DNA from 2 places in the Kitasatospora sp. NPDC056184 genome. Region 2 is predicted to be linked to the other one. Evidence: riboswitches for the same ligand, from Rfam matches in the RefSeq annotation. Region 2 holds a riboswitch; the other holds the start of a gene.
What was found. Region 2 has a riboswitch for S-adenosylmethionine ahead of ACFC0B_RS09285 (aminotransferase class V-fold PLP-dependent enzyme). Riboswitches for the same ligand answer to the same signal wherever they lie in the genome.

Region 1 (9,620 bases), on a different contig from region 2:
GCTCACCCCCAAATTTCAGCGCGCGGGTCAGAGACAATAACCCCCACACACGGCGGCCCCCCGCCCGCGCCCCGCATTCCGGCCCCCCCCACGGCCGGTGAACGGCGCGCCCGCGCCGGCGGGAACGGGCGCGGCGCGGTTCAGCCGCCGGCGACCGCCGGGATGATCGAGATGTTCGCGCCGTCCTTGATCTCCGTCGCCAGGCCCTCGGCGAAGCGCACGTCGTCGTCGTTCACGTAGACGTTGACGAAGCGGCGCAGCTTGCCGGTGTCGTCCAGGATCCGCGCCGCGATCCCGGCGTGGTTCTTCTCCAGGTCGGCGACGACCTCGCCCAGCGTGGCGCCCTCGGCGGGCACCTCGCTGGCGCCGCCGGTGTAGGTGCGCAGGATGGTCGGGATGCGGACGTTGGCGCTCATGGGGGTCTCCTCGGTGCGGGCGCGCGGGCGGTACGGGGCGGTGCGGGTGGGGCGCGGGGGCGCGGGGGTCAGACGGACGCCAGGCCGGCGTCCCGGAAGGACTCCAGGTTCGGCCGGATGACGGCGGTCATCCCGGCCTCCGCGACGGCGTCGAGGGTCTTCAGGCCGTCGCCGGTGTTGATCGCGACGGTCTCCTTCGACGGGTCCAGCTGACCGGTCTCGACCAGCTTCTTGAGCACGCCGATCGTCACGCCGCCCGCGGTCTCCGCGAAGATGCCCTCGGTGCGGGCCAGCAGCCGGATCGCGGCCACGACCTCCTCGTCCGTCACGTCCTCCACCGCGCCGCCGGTGCGCCGGGCGATGTCCAGCACGTACGGGCCGTCGGCCGGGTTGCCGATCGCCAGCGACTTGGCGATGGTGTCCGGCTTGACCGGTCGGATCACGTCGTGGCCGGCCTTGAACGCGGCCGAGACCGGCGAGCAGCCCGCCGCCTGGGCGCCGAAGATCCGGTACGGCCGGTCCTCGACCAGACCGAGCTTGATCAGCTCCTGCAGGCCCTTGTCGATCTTGGTGAGCTGCGAGCCCGAGGCGATCGGGATCACGATCTGCTCCGGCAGCCGCCAGCCCAGCTGCTCGCAGATCTCGAACGCGAGCGTCTTGGAGCCCTCGCCGTAGTACGGCCGCAGGTTGACGTTGACGAAGCCCCAGCCCTCGCCGGCCGGGTCGCCGATCAGCTCCGAGCAGAACCGGTTCACGTCGTCGTAGTTGCCCTCGATGCCGACCAGCTCGCCGCCGTACACCCCGGCCATCACGACCTTGCCCTGCTCCAGGTCGTGCGGGATGAACACGCAGGACCGGAAGCCCGCGCGGGCCGCCGCCGCGCCCACCGCGCCGGCCAGGTTGCCGGTCGAGGAGCAGGACAGCGTGGTGTAGCCGAACGCGCGGGCCGCCTCGATGGCGCAGGCCACCACACGGTCCTTGAAGGAGTGGGTCGGGTTGCCGGAGTCGTCCTTGACGTGCAGCTGCGCGGTGAAGCCGAGCTCGCGGCCGAGGTTGTCGGCCTTCACCAGCGGGGTCCAGCCCGGGTTGAGGTTCGGCTTGGTCGCGACGTCCGCGGGGACCGGCAGCAGCGGCGCGTAGCGCCAGATCGACGCGGGGCCGGCCTCGATCCGCTTGCGCAGCTCCTCGGCGCCCTCGCTGCCGAAGTCGTAGGCGATCTCCAGCGGGCCGAAGCACTCCAGGCACGCGAAGCTGGGACCGAGCGGGAACTTGGTGCCGCACTCCCGACAGGACAGCTGGGCTGCGGGACCGAGGTCAACGGTGACGGGTGCGGCGGTGTCGATAGCCATGTGGCGAGGCCTCTCTCCTCATCTTCCCCGTGACGCGGTCGCGCCCGGGCCGGAATTGGCACCTGTCCCGCCGGGGCCTGAAGCCGACCGTGCGAGAAGGTTGCCGGGACGTCAACGGGCCGTTCCCTCAGTCCCTCTGGATGAGCTCTGTGAAGTTGTGGTCCTGCTCAGCGGTGACCCCGGCGTGCGAAGGTCCGACCGCTGTACGAAGACTGTATCCGAAGGCGTCAACCCCGAACGGCACTGTCCGCCACGCGAGATGCCCCGTCCCACCACGACCCGTACCCGACCCCGCCGAGGAGCGCACCGTGCCCGCCGAACCGACCCCCGAGCTCCTCCCCGAGACGGCGTCCTGGCTGCGCCGGCGCTCGTGGAGCGCGGCCGACCGCCCGGTGCACACGCTCCTCGCGGCCAAGCGCGCGCTCGGCCCGGCCGGCACGGTCAGCGTCGTGCTGCCCGCCCTGGACGAGGAGGCCACCGTCGGCGAGATCGTCCGGGTCATCCGCCGCGAGCTGATGGAGCGGCTGCCGCTGGTCGACGAACTGGTGGTGGTCGACTCCGGCTCCGCCGACGCCACCGCCGCGGTCGCCGCCGGGGCCGGCGCCACCGTCGTCCACCGCGACGCGATCCTCCCCCGGATACCGGCCGCCCCCGGCAAGGGCGAGGTGCTCTGGCGCTCGCTGCTGGTCACCCGCGGCGAGATCGTCTGCTTCGTGGACGCCGACCTGCGCGAGTTCGACCCCGCCCTGGTCTCCGGCATCGTCGGCCCGCTGCTCACCGAGCCGGACATCCAGCTCGTCAAGGCGATGTACGACCGGCCGCTCGAAACGGACGGCGCGGTCGTGCCGGCCGGCGGCGGCCGGGTCACCGAACTGGTCGCCCGCCCGCTGCTCAACCTGCACTGGCCGGAACTCGCCGGTTTCGTCCAGCCGCTCGGCGGCGAGTACGCGGCCCGGCGCTCGCTGCTCGAACGGCTGCCCTTCCCCACCGGCTACGGGGTCGAGCTCGGCCTGCTGGTCGACGCCCTGGAGACGGCCGGCCTGGACGCGCTCGCCCAGGTGGACGTCGGCGTCCGCCACCACCGGCACCAGGACGGCCAGGCGCTCGGCCGGATGGCCGCCACCATCTACCGCACCGCCCTGGAGCGGCTCGACCGCGCCCACCGGCTCAAGGCCTCCGCCGACCTGCTCCACCCCCGGCTCACCCAGTTCACCCGCGACCCGCGGACCCGCGCCTTCACCGCCCACACCCACCCGGTCACCGCCACCGAGCGCCCGCCGATGCACACCGTCCCCGAGTACGCCACCCGGCACTGACACGTTTGCCGCCCCGGACCCCCGGCAACCAACCAACCATGGGCCCTGACACGACCGAACGTTCGAATCCGACCGGCGCCGCCGCCGTCCTGGTGGCGTCCAACCGGGGGCCGGTGTCCTTCGGCACCGCGGACGACGGCACGCTGACCCTCCGCAGAGGCGGCGGAGGCCTGGTCTCCGGGCTCTCCGCCATCGACGACCCGGACGCCGTCTGGGTCTGCGCCGCCCTCTCCGACGCCGACCGCCTGGCCGCCCGCCGGGCCCCGGACGGCCGCCTCGACCGGGCCGGCCACGACGTCGGCGGGCAGGCCGTGCGGATGCTCGACATAGACCCGGAGACCTTCGCCCGCGCCTACAACGGCATCGCCAACTCGACCCTCTGGTTCGCCCACCACCTGCTCTGGAACACCCCGACCGCCCCCGCCTTCGACGCCGGCTTCCGCACCGAGTGGCAGGCCTACGCCGCCTACAACGGCGCCTTCGCCGAGGCGCTCGCCGCCGAGGCCGCCCCCGGCGCCGCCGTCCTGGTGCAGGACTACCACCTCTCGCTCGTCCCGGCCCTGCTCCGCGCCGCCCGCCCCGACCTGCGGATCGGCCACTTCTCGCACACCCCCTGGGCGCCGCCCGAGTACCTGCGGCTGCTGCCCGACGACATCGCCGAAACCGTCCTCACCGGCATCCTCGGCGCCGACCGCGCGGGCTTCCTCACCCGCCGCTGGGCGCTCGCCTTCGCCGACTGCTGCGAGCGGTTCCTCGGCGCGACGGTCGACCGCGAGGCGCTCACCGTCACGCACGCCGGCCGCACCACCGCCCTCGGCGTCCACGGCCTCGGCGCCGACGCCGACTTCCTGCGCGAGCGCGCCCACCGCCCGGACGTCGACGAGCGGCTCGCCGCCCTGCGCGCCGCCGTCGGCGAGCGCCGCACCGTCGTCCGGGTCGACCGCACCGAGCTGAGCAAGAACATCGTCCGCGGCTTCCTGGCCTACCGGCACCTGCTGCGCACCCGCCCCGAGTGGCACGACCGGGTGGTGCACATCGCCTTCGCCTACCCGTCCCGCACCGACCTCGCCGAGTACCGGGCCTACACCGACCAGGTGCGCGCGCTCGCCGCCGAGATCGACGCGGAGTTCGCCACGCCCGACTGGAAGCCGCTGATCCTGCACGTCGACGACGACTTCCCGCGCTCGCTGGCCGCCTACCGGATGGCCGACGTGGCCCTGGTCAACCCGATCCGGGACGGCATGAACCTGGTCGCCAAGGAGGTCCCGGTGGTCTCCGACCGGGGCTGCGCGCTGGTGCTGTCCCGGGAGGCCGGCGCGCACGCCGAGCTCGGCGAGGACGCGCTGAGCGTCAACCCGTTCGACGTCGTGGCCACCGCCGAGGCCCTGCACGCCGGGCTCACCATGCCGGCCGGGGAACGCGCCGACCGCACCGAGCGGCTGGCCGCCGCCGCGACGGCGCTGCCGCCCCAGCAGTGGTTCCTCGACCAGCTCAACGCCCTGCGGCCGGGCGGCTGAGCTCCTCCCCCAGCGCGCCGAGCAGCTCCACCACGCCGGCCGGGCCCGGGACCACCAGGTCCGCCCGGTCGGCGAGTTCGCGCACCGGCGCGTCCGGGACGTCGCCCACCGCGCCGCTGCACACCAGCAGCCCGGCCAGGCCCTCCCCGCGCAGCTCCTCCACCGCCGCGAAGGCCGGGACGTCCCCGAGGTCGTCGCCCGCGTAGAGCACCGAACGGGCGCCGCGCTCACGCAGCAGCCCGGTCAGCGCCGCGCCCTTGTCCACCCCCGGCGGCCGCAGCTCCAGCACCAGCCGGCCCGGTTCCACCACCAGCCCGTGCTCGGCCGCCAGCGCGTCCATCGGCCCGCGCAGCAGCGCGAACGCGGCGGCCGGCTCCGCCGTGCGCCGGGTGTGCACGGCCACCGACCGGCCCTTGTCCTCCACCCAGGTGCCGTCCGGCGCGCCGAGCGCCGCCAGCACCTCCGGCAGCCGCTCGCGCACCGCGGCCACGCCCGGGTGCGGCGGCGGCGCGGTCAGCTCGCCGTCCTCCCAGCGCTCCGCGCCGTAGTGCCCGAGCACCACCACCCCGGCGAGCCCGGCGAGCCCGCCGTACTCCACGGCCAGGGCGGCCGGGCGGCCGGTCACCACCGCGACCGCGCCGACCCGCGGTGCCAGCGCGCGCAGCGCGGGCACCACGCCCGGGTGCGCCCGGGCCCGGCTCGGGTCGGGGACGATCGGGGCGAGCGTCCCGTCGAAGTCGAGGGCGATCACGGCGTCCCGGGGCGCGTCGAGCAGCGCCGCCAGCCCCGCGCGCCCGGCATCCGTCAGCGGTCGCGTCATGTCGGCAAGGCCCATGCCCGGCACCGTACCCACCCCGGACGGGGGTCACCCGTCGGGCCCGGTGTGCCTGGAGGCGTGTCCGAACGGACGCGCCCTAGCGGGCCGCCCGGCGGGCGTCCCGGACCCGGCGCAGCCGGTTGACCAGCACCGGCGCGTGCGCCAGCGCCTCCGGCCGGTCCAGCAGTGCGTTCAGCAGCTGGTAGTACCGAGTACTGGAGAGCCCCAGTTCCTCCCGGACGGCGCGTTCCTTGGCGCCGGCCGTCCGCCAGGAGCGGCCCTCCAGCTCCAGCACGGCCCGGTCCCGCTCGTCCAGGGCGCCGGGCGCACCCGGTCCCCGTGCCGCCCCGTCGTCCGCGTCCATCCGGGCCCACCTCCGTCCATCGCTACGGAGTGTCATTCTCCCCCGGGGACCCGACACACTCTGCGTCCTGTGCGGCCGCGGCCCCGCGACTAGCGTCACCCCCATGACCAGCATCCCGACCGCCGCCTTCACCCTGCACGTCCCGACCGCGGAACTCGTCGCCGACCCGCTCGACCCGGCGCAGATCGTCTCCGGCACCCCCGAGGTGTCCGGCCTGGTGCTCGCCGAGTCCGCCACCGGGGAGACCGGCATCTGGCAGATCACGCCGGGCACGGCCACCGACGTCGAGGCGGACGAGGTGTTCGTGGTGCTGAGCGGCCGGGCCACCGTCGTGGTCGACGGCGGCCCGGTGCTGGAGCTCGGCCCGGGCGACTGCGGGGTGCTCCGGGCGGGCGACCGCACCACCTGGACCGTCCACGAGACGCTCCGCAAGGTCTACACGATCACCTACTGACGCCCCCCGACGCCCGCCCCGCCCGGCCCGGATTCACTTGCGGATCCGGGCCGCCTCCTTCACCGCCGCCTGCTGGAGGTCCTCCAGCACCGGCTTGGGCTCGGCGGTGACCGCCGCCCCGATGCCGGACTTGATCCGGTTGGAGACCTCCGCCCAGGCCGGGTCGCCGAACGGGTAGAAGCTCGCGTTGCCCAGCCCGACCGCGAACTGCTTGAGGTCCTCGTGCTTCGGGTCCTTGGTCATCGCGTCGAAGGCGTCCTGGGTGACCGGCAGCAGGTTGTAGGTCTCGTCGAACTTGAGCTGGTTGTCCTTGCCGTAGACGAAGGACAGGAACGTGCGGATCTCGTTGCGGTGCCCGTTGGCCTTGAACGCCATCATCCAGTCGGCCACGCCGAGGCTGCCGGTCTTCGCCAGGCCGTCCTTCCTGGGGATCGGCGCCGTCCCGAAGTCGATCTTGCCGTTGGTGGCCATCCGCAGCAGCGTCGGGTGCCCGTTGAGCATCGCCACCTTGCCGGACGCGAAGTCGCTGAACACCGGGGTGCGGTTCATCTTGCCGGGCTCGGGGTAGGTCAGACCGGTGGCGACGAGGTTGGACCTCAGCCAGCTGAAGGTGGCCTGGTTCTGGGTGCTGTCGATGGTGTAGTTGCCGACGTCGTCGGAGAGGCTGCCGCCGCCGCTCAGCGTCCAGAGCATCGACTCGGCGGGCGCCTCCTCGGGCCCGAGCGGCAGACCGTACGGCACCACGCCCGGGACCTTGGCCTTGATCTTCTCGGCGGCGGCCTTGAGCTCGTTCCAGGTGGTCGGCGGCTGGGCGATGCCGGCCTTCTGGAAGATCGCCTTGTTGTAGAAGAGCACCCGGGAGGAGGAGACGAACGGGATGCCGTACTGCGTGCCGAGCACCTGCCCCGCGTGCGAGAACGAATCGATGATGTTGGCCTGGGTCTCCAGGGACAGCACGTCGGCGGCGGGGTACAGCCGGTCGGCGGCGGCCTGGTCGGCGAAGCCTCCGGTCTGCAGCAGGTCGGGCGACTTGCCGCTCTTCACCAGCTCGTCGACCCGCTTGCCGATGTCGGTCCAGCTCGCCACCTCGACGTCCACCTTGATGCCCGGGTTGGCGGACTCGAAGCGGCGGGCGAGGTCGTCCCAGTACAGCTTGGAGCTGGTGTCCGCGCTCTCGCCGTAGTCGGCCGCGACCAGCCGGAGGGTGACCGGGCCGTCGCCCTGGCCGCCGCAGCCGGTGAGCACCAGTGCTCCGGCCAGGGCTCCGGCCAACGCGACGCCGAACAACCGGGTGGGGACCTGGGCGCGTCTGTCCAACGCGGGTACCGCCTTCGAGGGGGATCCTGGGGTGGAACGGACCGGATCGGAGGGAGGGATCCGGCCGGGGGGAGGCCGCAAGGCTGCCAAACCGGGCGCACGGCGGTCCACATCTCCGGCGCCCTGGCGCCGGGTAGTTATCGAAGTGCGGGATTTGTTGCACACCGCGCAACAAAACCGGCGGATCCGACCCCCGGCCCCCGCCCGGGGGGCTCGTGCAAAGTGCCGCACACCACACGCTTCTGCGACAAAGCTCACCCCGTTGGACCAGACCAATCCGACAACTGGACTAGACCTCTTAGACCTGGCCAAGGGAAACTGTCCTCCGTGAAGCACGTCATCGCACTCGATGTGGGGGGCACCGGCATGAAAGCCGCGCTGCTCGCCCAGGACGGCTCCGTGCTGTTCGAAGCACGCCGCCCGACCGGGCGGGAGCACGGCACGGACGCCGTGGTCGCCGCCATCCTCGACTTCGCCGCCGACCTGGCGGACGAAGGCCGCAGCCGTTTCGGCGTCGCGCCCCTCGCGGCGGGCGTCGCCGTCCCGGGGACGATCGACGAGAAGCACGGCATCGCGGTCTTCTCCGCCAACCTCGGCTGGCGCGACCTGCCGCTGCGCAAGCTGCTGGGCGAGCGCCTGTCCTCCCCGGACGGCGGCGCGATGCCGGTCGCGCTCGGCCACGACGTGCGCACCGGCGGCCTCGCCGAGGGCCGGCTCGGCAGCGGCCGGGGCGTGGGGCGCTTCCTGTTCATCGCCCTCGGCACCGGCATCGCCGGCGCCATCGGCATCGACGGCCGGATCGAGGCGGGCGCCCACGGCTTCGGCGGCGAGATCGGCCACGTGGTGGTCCGCCCCGGCGGACCGCCGTGCGGCTGCGGCGCCCGCGGCTGCCTGGAGACCCTCGCCTCCGCCTCCGCCGTCTCCCGCGCCTGGGCCGAGGCCGTGGGCGACCCCGACGCCGACGCGGCATCCTGCGCCGTCGCGGTGGACGCCGGGGACCCGCGCGCGGTCGCGGTCTGGCAGAACGCGGTGGAGGCCCTGGCCGACGGCATCGTCCTCGCCCAGAGCCTGCTCGACCCGTCCCGGATCATCGTCGGCGGCGGGCTGGCCGAGGCCGGGGACACCCTCTTCACCCCGCTGCGGGCGGCGGTCACCGAGCGGCTGACCTTCCAGATGCCCCCCGAGGTCGTACCCGCCATGCTCAAAGACACCGCCGCGTCACTGGGCGCGGGCCTGCTCGCCTGGGATCTGCTCTCCATGGAGGTGACCGCGTGACCGCGGACCGACTCGCTCTGGCCGGCGCCCGGCTGGTCCTGCCCGGAGGCGTCGTCGAGGGCGACCGCCTCGCCGTCGAGGGCGACCGGATCGCCGGTCTCGGCGGCTCCGCCACGCCCGGCGACCTCGACCTCACCGGGTACACCGTCGTCCCCGGCTTCGTCGACCTGCACGTGCACGGCGGCGGCGGCGCGTCCTACGCCTCCGGCATCGCCGAGGAGGCCCTCAGGGTCGCCCGCACCCACCTGGAGCACGGCACCACCACGACGGTCGCCTCCACCGTGACCGGCGAGATCGACGACCTGGCCCGGCAGGCGGCCGTGCTCTCCGAGCTGGTCGAGGACGGCGTCCTCGCCGGCATCCACTTCGAGGGCCCGTTCATCTCGCACAACCGCTGCGGCGCCCACCGCCCGGACCTGCTGCGCGACCCCGACCCGGCGCTGGTGCGCAAGCTGGTCGACGCCGCCCGCGGCCACGCCAGGATGGTCACCCTGGCGCCCGAACTCCCCGGCGGCCTCGACTCCGTGCGGATGCTCGCCGACCTCGGCGTGATCGCCGCCGTCGGCCACACCGACTCGGACTACGCCAAGACGCTGGAGGCCATCGAGGCCGGCGCCACCGTCGCCACCCACCTCTTCAACGCGATGCCCGGCATCGCCCACCGCGCGCCCGGCCCGATCGTGGCGCTGCTGGAGGACGAGCGGGTGACCGTCGAGCTGATCAACGACGGGGTCCACCTGCACCCGTCCGTGCTCGACCTCGCCTACGGCACCGCCGGCGCCTCCCGGGTCGCCC
Region 2 (9,620 bases):
TACGGGCCGACCGACCAGATCGGGTTGATCGTGGCGATCGCCGAGATGACGGCGATGAGGCCGAACACCAGGAAGAAGAAGCCACCGGCCTTGGCCATGTAGACCGGCATCAGCGGCATGCCGACGACGTTCTTCTCGGTCTTGCCCGGGCCCGCCCACTGGGTGTGCTTGTGGTAGAAGACCAGGATCAGGTGCGCCACCAGCAGGCCGAGCATGATGCCCGGGATCAGCAGCACGTGGATGGTGAAGAACCGCGGCACGATGTCGTGGCCGGGGAACTCGCCGCCGAACAGGAACATCTGGACGTAGGTGCCCACCAGCGGGACGGCGAGGATCGCGCCTTCCATGAACCGGATACCGGTACCGGAGAGCAGGTCGTCCGGCAGCGAGTAGCCGAAGAAGCCGTCGAACATGCCCAGGACCAGCAGCAGGAAGCCGAAGACCCAGTTGATCTCGCGCGGCTTGCGGAACGCGCCGGTGAAGAAGACGCGCAGCATGTGCACGAGCATCGCCGCGACGAAGACCAGGGCGGCCCAGTGGTGGATCTGGCGGACCAGCAGACCGCCGCGCACCTCGAAGCTGATGTCGACCGTCGAGGCGTAGGCCTCGGACATCGGGAGGCCCTTGAGCGGCACGTACGAGCCGTCGTAGATGACCTCGCCCATCGAGGGCTTGAAGAACAGCGTCAGGTAGACGCCGGTCAGGATGATGATGATGAAGGTGTAGAGGCAGATCTCGCCCAGCATGAAGGACCAGTGGTCCGGGAAGATCTTGCGCAGGTTGGCCTTGGCGAGGGAGTAGATCCCCAGCCGGCCGTCCGTCCAGTCCGCGGCCTGTTCCCACTTGTTCGCGGGCTTGGCACGCGTGCTGGCGGGCTTGGCGGCGCCGGAGGTGGTGCTGCTCGCACTGCTCATCGAGCACGCTCCCAGAAGCTCGGGCCGACGGCTTCGTCGAAGTCGCCGTGGGCGACCAGGAAGCCCTTCTCGTCAGTGGTGATCCTCAGCTGCGGCAGCGGGTGGCCGGCCGGGCCGAAGATGACGCGCGCGCCGTCCGCCAGGTCGAAGGTCGACTGGTGGCAGGGGCAGAGCGCGTGGTGGGTCTGCTGCTCGTACAGGCTGATCGGGCAGCCGACGTGGGTGCAGATCTTGGAGTAGGCGAGGATGCCCTCGAAACCCTTCTCCTTGGACTTCTCGTCCTTGATGTCCTCCGGCGCGATGCGCACCAGCATGAGGGCGTCCTTGGCGATGCGAACCTGGAAGTCCTCGGAGTGCGTGGTCAGGCCCTCGGGCATCGCGAAGACCAGGGACCCCTGGATGATGTCCTCGGCCTTCATCGGCAGGTTGGTGTTCATGTTGATCAGCTGCAGCGGCTTGACGTCGGTGGCCTCGTCCCAGCCGGTGTGCTGCAGCTTGTCCTCGGGCAGCGGGCCCAGGTCGCGGAGCAGGACCACGCCGGAGAGCGGGACCAGCGCCATCGAACCGATGAGGGTGTTGCGGATCATCTTGCGGCGGCCGAAGCCGGACTCCGCGGCACCGGTCTTGAACTGCTCGATGACGTCGGCGCGGACCTCGTCGTCGGCCTCGATCGGGTGGCGCTCGGCCGGGATCTCGTGGTCCGACATCAGGGTGCGGGCCCAGTGGACCGCGCCCGCGCCGATGAGGAACAGCGCCAGGCCCAGGGTCATGCCGAGCGCGAAGTTCAGCGCGCTGACGTGGCCCAGCGGCCAGATGTAGACGATCTTGTCCGGGTCGATGGCCACGTACGAGGCGATGAAGCCGATGGTGGCGATCATCGACAGGACGAACATCAGCGACACCTGGCGCTCGGCGCGCTTGGCGGCCCGCTCGTCGATGTCGGTGCGGCGCGGCTCGTGGGCCGGGAGGCCGGGGTCGGCGAACGGGTCGCCGTGGGCGGCCACCTCGTGGTGCCCGGCGGAGCCGTGCGACTCCGGGAGCTTCTCTTCTGACATGTCGTGGCTCATGACTTCTTGGCCTTGGTGGTGTGGGCGGCGACCCAGATCGCGACCGCGATGAGCGCGCCGAGACCGAAGATCCAGCCGAACAGGCCCTCGGTCACCGGACCGAGGCTGCCGAGCGTGAGACCGCCGGGGTTGGGCTCATCGTTGGTGGTGTGGCGGACGAAGGCCACGATCTGCTTCTTCTGCTCCTCGGGCATGATGCTGTCCGGGAACGACGGCATGTTCTGCGGGCCGGTCTGCATGGCCTCGTAGATGTGCTTGGCGTCCACGCCCTCCAGCGACGGGGCGTACTTGCCCTGGGTCAGGGCACCGCCCTGGCCGGCGAAGTTGTGGCACTGGGCGCAGTTGGTGCGGAACAGCTCGCCGCCCTTGGAGAGGTCCTCGGGGTTGGTCGAGGTGAACTGCTCCTCGGTCGGCGTCACCGGACCGGGGCCGAGCGAGGCGACGAAGGCGGCGAGCTGGTCGATCTCCGCCTGCGAGTAGATGTTCGGCTTGCGCGGCACCTGGGCGCCGGGCTGCTGGGCCGGCATGCGGCCGGTGCCCACCTGGAAGTCGACCGCGGCGGAGCCGACGCCGACCAGGCTCGGACCGTCGCTGCTGCCCTGGCCGTTCAGGCCGTGGCAGGAGGAGCAGCCCACGGCGAAGAGCTTCTTGCCCTCGTCGATCGCGAGCGACTGCGCGGCGACGTCGGCCTGCGCCTTGTCGGCGGGCGCGAACGCGGCGTACAGCCCCCCGGTTGCCGCCAGGGCGAGAAGTAGGACGACCAGCGCCGCCAGTGGGTGGCGCCGTCGTGCGGAGAGCTTTTTCACGGAATAACCCCGGTGTCAGGATCTGGTCGACTGGTGGGTGCACCCGGCGGCCGGTCTGGCCGGCACGAGGCTGCCTGTCTAGGGCTGCGCGCGCGGTCGGTCGGTGGGAGCGTCGGCACCGGCGAAATCGGGCCGTCGCCGGTGAGGGCGGGACCCGAGGCCGGTGGCCAGCGACCTGATCAGCTGGTTACTTGATCAGGTAGATGGTCGCGAACAGGCCGATCCACACGACGTCGACGAAGTGCCAGTAGTACGACACCACGATCGCGGCGGTGGCCTGCTCGTGAGTGAAGCGCTTGGCTGCGTACGTCCGTCCCAGGACCAGCAGGAAGGCGATCAGACCACCCGTCACGTGCAGACCGTGGAAGCCGGTGGTCAGGTAGAACACCGTGCCGTACGGGTCGGAGGACAGCGAGAGGCCGTCCTTCTTGACCAGCTCGGTGTACTCGAAGATCTGGCCGCCGATGAAGATCGCGCCCATCACGAAGGTGATGATGAACCACGAGCGGAGCTTCTTCACGTCCCCGCGCTCGGCGGCGAAGACGCCGAGCTGGCAGGTGAGCGAGGAGAGCACCAGGATCGTGGTGTTGACCGAGGAGAAGGGCACGTTGAGGGCGTGCGCCTTCTCGGTCCAGAACTCCGGCCCCTTGACGGAGCGGAGCGTGAAGTACATCGCGAAGAGGGCCGCGAAGAACATCAACTCGGAACTGAGCCAGACGATCGTTCCGACGCTGACCATGTTCGGCCGGTTGACCGATCCGTGCGCGTGCCCGGTTTCTACTGCTGTTGCTGTCGCCACGACGGACATTATGTCGGTCCCTTATTCCGTCTTCACGCCGGGGGGTGTCCCTCGGAGTGTCCGGTGCGTGCGGTATGCCCCCCTGGCACCCGTCCGGCCGTCCTCACCCTTGCTGAGCAGCGGCGTGTCCCTTTTCTGACGGTTCCTCGAAGGCCTCCGGAGGGGCCTCTGCGGCGTGTCGGGCCGGGCCCGTGGGGCCGTCCGTAGTAAGGGGAGAGACCACTCGTCCGCCGTACGGGTGGTCCGCGCGGGCGGGGGTGACGCGCCGTGCTCCGCCCGGACCAGTCGCGGGCGGACCGGCGCGAGGGGGATCTCCCGGGAAGGGCTCGGCGGCGGGTGATCGGGAGTAGCATCCGGGGAGAGGCGAACGTGGTCCGGATCACACGCGAGGGAGCAGGCCCATGGCGAGCACGACCGACGAGACGTTGACCGTTCTGGTCTACAGCCACGACCGCACCACCCGCGAGCAGGTGCTGACCGCTCTCGGCCGGCGGCCCGCGGAGGACCTGCCGGAGCTGTCCTACCTGGAGTGCGCGACCACTCCCGCGGTGCTCAAGGCGCTGGAGAAGGGCGGTGTCGACCTCTGCGTCCTGGACGGCGAGGCGGTGCCGGCCGGCGGGCTCGGGCTCGCCCGGCAGCTGAAGGACGAGATCTACGGGTGCCCGCCGCTGCTGGTGCTGATCGGCCGGCCGCAGGACTCCTGGCTGGCGGCCTGGAGCCGGGCGGACGCGGCGATCTCCCAGCCGGTGGACCCGGTGGCGCTGGCCGAGGCCGTCGCGGCGCTGCTGCGGGCCCGGCTGGCGAAGCGGGCGCCCGCCGTGAGCTAGCCGCCGCGGTGTCCGGCCCCGGCGTCCCACCCCCGCGTCTCAGGACGAGAGAAGAAGGGTGAACGGCCGCGCCCCGGCACCCCGCCGCTCGATAGGCTGACTCCGTCCCTACGTCCTTCCCCGTCCGCGGGGAGCGAGAGCTGGAGTCAGCCATGGTGAACGTGCACCCTGCGAACGGCGGTAGCGAGCCCGCGCAGGTGGTCCGCACCTGGCCCGACATCCTGTCGGCGCTGCTGAGGGGGGAGGACCTCGACCGCTCGGCCACCGCGTGGGCGATGGACCGGATCATGAGCGGGGAGGCCTCCCCGGTGCAGATCGCCGGCTTCATGGTGGCGCTGCGGGCCAAGGGCGAGACGGTCGACGAGATCTCGGGTCTGGTCGACTCGATGTACTCGCACGCCGAGCCGCTCTCCATCCCCGGCCCGGCGGTGGACATCGTCGGCACCGGCGGCGACCGGGCCAAGACCGTCAACATCTCCACCATGTCGGCGATCGTCGCGGCGGCGGCCGGCGCCAAGGTGGTCAAGCACGGCAACCGGGCCGCCTCCTCGGCCAGCGGCTCCTCGGACGTGCTGGAGAAGCTGGGCATCAGCCTGGACCTGGCGCCGCGCCGGGTCGCCGAGGTCGCCGAGGAGGTCGGGCTGACCTTCTGCTTCGCGGCCAGGTTCCACCCGTCGATGCGGCACGCCGGCCCGGCCCGCAGCGAGCTCGGGGTGCCCACCGCCTTCAACATCCTCGGCCCGCTCACCAACCCGGCCCGGGTGACCTCGCACGCCATCGGCTGCTTCGACACCCGCCTCGCCGGGCTGATCGCCGGGGTGCTGGCGCAGCGCGGCGCCAGCGCGCTGGTCTTCCGGGGCGACGACGGGCTGGACGAGCTGACCATCACCACCACCTCGCGGGTCTGGATCGTCCGGGACGGCGCGGTCACCGAGACCTCCTTCGACCCGCGCGAGGTCGGCATCGAGCCGGTCGGCATCGAGACGCTGCGCGGCGGGGACCCGGCGTACAACGCGGAGGTCGCGCGCCGGCTGCTGGCCGGGGAGCACGGGCCGGTGCGGGACGCGGTGCTGCTGAACTCGGCGGCCGCGCTGGTGGCGCTCGACCAGACCGGCGCGCCGCTCGCCGAGCAGCTCGGGGCGGCCATGCGGCGCACCGCCGCGGCCATCGACTCGGGTGCCGCCCGTGATCTGCTGAAGCACTGGTCGGAGGCCACCAGCCGGGCGTGACGCCGCAGTTGGGGCCCACCGGGAATCCTCCCGGTGGGCCCCGACGCGTGTCCGGGATGCGGACCGCTGTTTGACCGCGGGGCGGACGCGACCTAGAGTCTTCGCCAGGTCATGAGCGACAGCGTCAAGCCCCAGCTGGCTGTCCGGCAACCCTCCGTCCGTGGCGGGGTGCCCTGGGTGAGGACCGGGTCACGTGGCGAGCCGTCCGCGTGGCAAGCGCGGACGCCGGACGCATCGCACTCCCGGGGTCCCAGACCCGTACAGGAGTGCATCCTCATGTCCCTCGCCACCTCCCTCTGCGCGCCCCTCGCCGTCCTCGGCCACGACGTCCAGGTCCCGCTCGCCAACGGCGACAAGGTCGGCTACGCGGCGCTCGACTACGCCGCCAGCTCCCCGGCGCTCCAGCGGGTCTGGGACGACGTCGCGGCCTACGCCCCCTACTACGGCAGCGTGCACCGCGGCGCCGGCTACCTGTCGCAGCTCTCCACCGACCTGTTCGAGCAGAGCCGCCGGACCGTCACCGAGTTCCTGGACCTGCGCGAGGGCGACCAGGTGGTCTTCACCCGCGCCACCACCGACTCGCTCAACCTGCTGGCCGGCGCCGTCCCGGCCGGGACCCGGGTGTTCGCCTTCGAGACCGAGCACCACGCCTCGCTGCTGCCCTGGGCGCACGCCGGTCTGGACGTCACCTACCTGCGCGCCCCGCGCTCGCACGCCGAGGCGGTCGCCGCCTTCGACGCCGCGCTCGCCGAGGCGCCCGAGGGCCCGAAGCTGCTCTGCGTCACCGGCGCCTCGAACGTCACCGGCGAGCTGTGGCCGGTCGCCGAGCTGACCCGGACCGCCCACCGGCACGGCGCCCGGGTGGTGCTGGACGCCGCGCAGCTGGCCCCGCACCACCGGGTCTCGGTGCGCGAGCTGGACGTCGACTGGATCGCCTTCTCCGGCCACAAGCTGTACGCGCCGTTCGGCTCCGGGGTGCTGGCCGGCCGGGCCGACTGGCTGGACGCGGCCGACCCGTACCTGGCCGGCGGCGGCGCCACCCGCACGGTGGCCCGGGAGGCCGACGGCTCGGTGGCCGTGCAGTGGCACACCGGCCCGGCCCGGCACGAGGCCGGCTCGCCCAACGTCATCGGCGCCTACGCGATCGCCTCGGCCTGCCGGGCGCTCACCGAGGCCGGGTTCGACGCGCTGGAGGCCCGCGAGCGGGCCCTGGTCGCGCGGCTGAAGGCCGGGCTGGCCGAGATCCCGGAGGTCCGGGTGCTGAACCTGTTCGGCTCCGACTCGGACCGGGTGGGCGTGCTCTCCTTCGTCGTCCGCGGCTGGAACAGCTCGCACTTCTCGGCCGCGCTGTCCGCCGAGTACGGCATCGGGGTCCGCGACGGCCTGTTCTGCGCCCACCCGCTGGTGCGCACCCTGCTCGGCGACGAGGAGGCCGCGCCCTCGGAGTGCGGCGCGCCGGAGCCCTCGCTGCCCGGCGAGCGCAGCCTGAACGCGATCCGGGTGAGCTTCGGCGCGGGCACCCCGGACGAGCACGTGGACCGGTTCCTGAACGCCGTCCGCGAGCTGGTCACCGACGGCGCGGCCTGGACCTACCGCAACGAGGGCGGCCGCTGCGTCGCGGACACCCGCCGGGAGGGCTGAGCGGTCCCGCTCGCCCGGTCCTACTCGTCGAGGCCGATCGAGAAGGCGGCCTCCAGGTCGTGCTGGGAGTACGTGCGGAAGGCGATCTGGGTCTCGGTGTGGGCCACGCCCGGGACCTTGTTGAGCCGACCGGGGATCACCTCGGCGAGGTCGTCGTGCCGGCCGACCCGCACCATCGCCACCAGGTCGTAGCCGCCGGTCACCGAGTAGACCTCGCTGACGCCCTCGATGGCGGCGATCGCCTCGGCGATCTCCGGGATGCGGTCGACGCTGGTCTTGATCAGGACGATGGCGGTGATCACGGTGGCGTACTCCTTTGTGAGGTGCCGCCAGGGTATCGGGCGTCGGCGGCACCGTCGCGGGGGCGGGTGGCCCGGGGCCGGCGCCCGGTCAGGGTGCAGGCGTGGAGGAAGCCCGCCGCGAAGCCGATCACGTGCACCAGGTACGCCACACCGGGCCCGGCGGAGTGCACCGACCACCACTGGAGCGCGAACCAGAGGCCCAGCACCAGCCAGGCCGGGAAGCGCAGCGGCAGGAAGAGCAGCAGCGGGACGAGCGTGGTGACCCGGGCCCGCGGATGGAACCGCAGGTAGGCGCCGAGGACGGCGGAGATCGCCCCGGAGGCGCCGATCAGCACCCGGGCGGCGTCCGCCGAGTGCGCCTCGGCCAGCGCGAAGCCGTAGGTGGTCAGCGCCCCGGACGCCAGGTAGAAGAGGAGGAACCGGGAGCGCCCCAGCCGCCGCTCCACGGTCGGGCCGAAGACGTGCAGGAAGAGCAGGTTGCCGAGCAGGTGCAGCCAGCCGCCGTGCAGGAAGAGCGCGCTGAGCACGGAGAGCGCCGGGTGCTTGCCCGGGGTGGGCGAGGCCGGGCAGCCGGGCACCGGGGCGGGGGCCTCGGCGAGCCGGTCGGCGGTCAGCGGGCGTCCGGTCAGCAGCTCGGCGGGGACCGCCCCCCAGCGCTGCTCGTAGCGCTGCTCCGCGCAGACCCGGGCCTGGCCCCGGCCGTAGAGCGGGTTGACCCCGGCGGCCGGCCCGAGCAGGAAGACCGCGGTGTTGAGCGCGATCAGCGCGTAGCAGACGGCCGGGGCAGTGTCGGGCGGCCGGCCGCGGCGCGCGCCGGTGCGGGCGGGGAGGACCGGGATCGCCATGGGCCCCAGCATCCCCCCGGCGCCGGGCGGCCACCGCGCGGTTACGGCAGGTGGGCTACCGGTGGGGGCCGGTCGGCCGGTGGCCGCGAAGGTTGCCCCAGGCAATAGGCTTGGGGCGGGCAATCCCGCCTCCCGCCGCCGACGCCGGGGCTCCGGGGGGAGCGCCTGAGCCCGTTCCGGGACCACCCGAGAGGACCCCCGATGACCGTCCCCGCCCTGACCGCCGAGACGCGCTGGCGCTGCACGCTCTGCGGCAACCTGACCCGCTTCGACGTGACCCGGACCGCCCGGGTCACCGAGTTCCTCCACTTCGACCTGGCCGGCGAGTCGAAGATCGAGGAGACCCAGGTGCTCAGCGAGACCGTCGAGTCGGTGCGCTGCCGCTGGTGCAACGCGGTCGACCAGGTCGAGCTGGTCGCCCGCCCGGGCGCGGCCGACGGTGCCGAGGCTCCCGAGCAGGCCTGACCGCCTGACGCGTGCGGCGGGCGGTGCAGGGCACGGCCGGCCGCCGCACGGGACAATGCAGAGAGAAACGCGCGGAGTGTGACGGGGGTGGCGGCCGGGGGCCGTACTCCGCTGGACCAGGATCGGAGCCGAGGACGTGGTGGACGCAGCGAGGGAGCCCGCGGGGCCGCAGGGGCCGCAGCCCGCTGTGGACGCGCAGGCGCCGGACGCGGCAGGGGCCGCCCCCTCCGGCAGCGGCACCCCGGCCGAGGCGGCCGCGGGGGAGGAGTCCGGCGGCGGTGACGAGCCGGCGGCAGCCGTCGACGGATCGGTGCGGGGCGCCGACGGGGCCGGTGGCGCCGAGGTGCTGGACCGGCCGCTGCCCGAGGGCGTGCGCCGGCGCGTGGTGGGGCTCGCCTCCGACGCGCTCGGCGGGCTGCCGCTCGCGGAGCTGCCCCAGTCGCTGCGCCAGTACGCCAAGTTCACCCCCGCGCGCCGGGCCAAGTACGCGGCGACCGCGCTGGCGGCGGCGCTGGAGGCCGAGCCGGCCTTCCGGTCGCGGATAGCGGAGCGGCTGCGGCTGGGCCAGCCGGACCTGGTCAGGGCGCTGGAGTCGGGCACCGTGCCGGGCGCCGCCGACCCGATGGACGTGGCGGCCGCCGCCTATCTGGTGCGCTCCGCCGGGTGGAGCCGGCTGGTCACCGAGGCCGGCGAGGAGGCCGAGCGGGCGGGCGCCGAGGGCGCGG

Region 1: linked by a shared signal. The riboswitch ahead of thrC (threonine synthase) and the one ahead of ACFC0B_RS09285 (aminotransferase class V-fold PLP-dependent enzyme) in region 2 are both predicted to bind S-adenosylmethionine.

What each region holds. Positions count from the first base shown of each region.
Region 1 covers NZ_JBHJUI010000032.1:76,105-85,724, reverse strand. Annotated here, with positions in the region: gene ACFC0B_RS36950 (MoaD/ThiS family protein) at 141-416, opposite strand; gene thrC (threonine synthase) at 485-1,765, opposite strand; SAM riboswitch class I at 1,781-1,912, opposite strand; gene ACFC0B_RS36940 (glucosyl-3-phosphoglycerate synthase) at 2,074-3,081, shown strand; gene ACFC0B_RS36935 (trehalose-6-phosphate synthase) at 3,120-4,598, shown strand; gene otsB (trehalose-phosphatase) at 4,573-5,433, opposite strand; gene ACFC0B_RS36925 (DUF3263 domain-containing protein) at 5,513-5,779, opposite strand; gene ACFC0B_RS36920 (cupin domain-containing protein) at 5,883-6,233, shown strand; gene ACFC0B_RS36915 (extracellular solute-binding protein) at 6,267-7,550, opposite strand; gene ACFC0B_RS36910 (ROK family protein) at 7,878-8,825, shown strand; gene nagA (N-acetylglucosamine-6-phosphate deacetylase) at 8,822-9,620, shown strand, end outside.
Region 2 covers NZ_JBHJUI010000003.1:349,270-358,889, reverse strand. Annotated here, with positions in the region: gene ACFC0B_RS09315 (cytochrome bc complex cytochrome b subunit) at 1-914, opposite strand, end outside; gene ACFC0B_RS09310 (Rieske 2Fe-2S domain-containing protein) at 911-1,969, opposite strand; gene ACFC0B_RS09305 (c-type cytochrome) at 1,978-2,787, opposite strand; gene ACFC0B_RS09300 (heme-copper oxidase subunit III) at 2,975-3,595, opposite strand; gene ACFC0B_RS09295 (hypothetical protein) at 3,988-4,413, shown strand; gene trpD (anthranilate phosphoribosyltransferase) at 4,566-5,642, shown strand; SAM riboswitch class IV at 5,750-5,867, shown strand; gene ACFC0B_RS09285 (aminotransferase class V-fold PLP-dependent enzyme) at 5,919-7,283, shown strand; gene ACFC0B_RS09280 (Lrp/AsnC ligand binding domain-containing protein) at 7,304-7,585, opposite strand; gene ACFC0B_RS09275 (rhomboid family intramembrane serine protease) at 7,582-8,430, opposite strand; gene ACFC0B_RS09270 (hypothetical protein) at 8,632-8,895, shown strand; gene ACFC0B_RS09265 (NYN domain-containing protein) at 9,206-9,620, shown strand, end outside.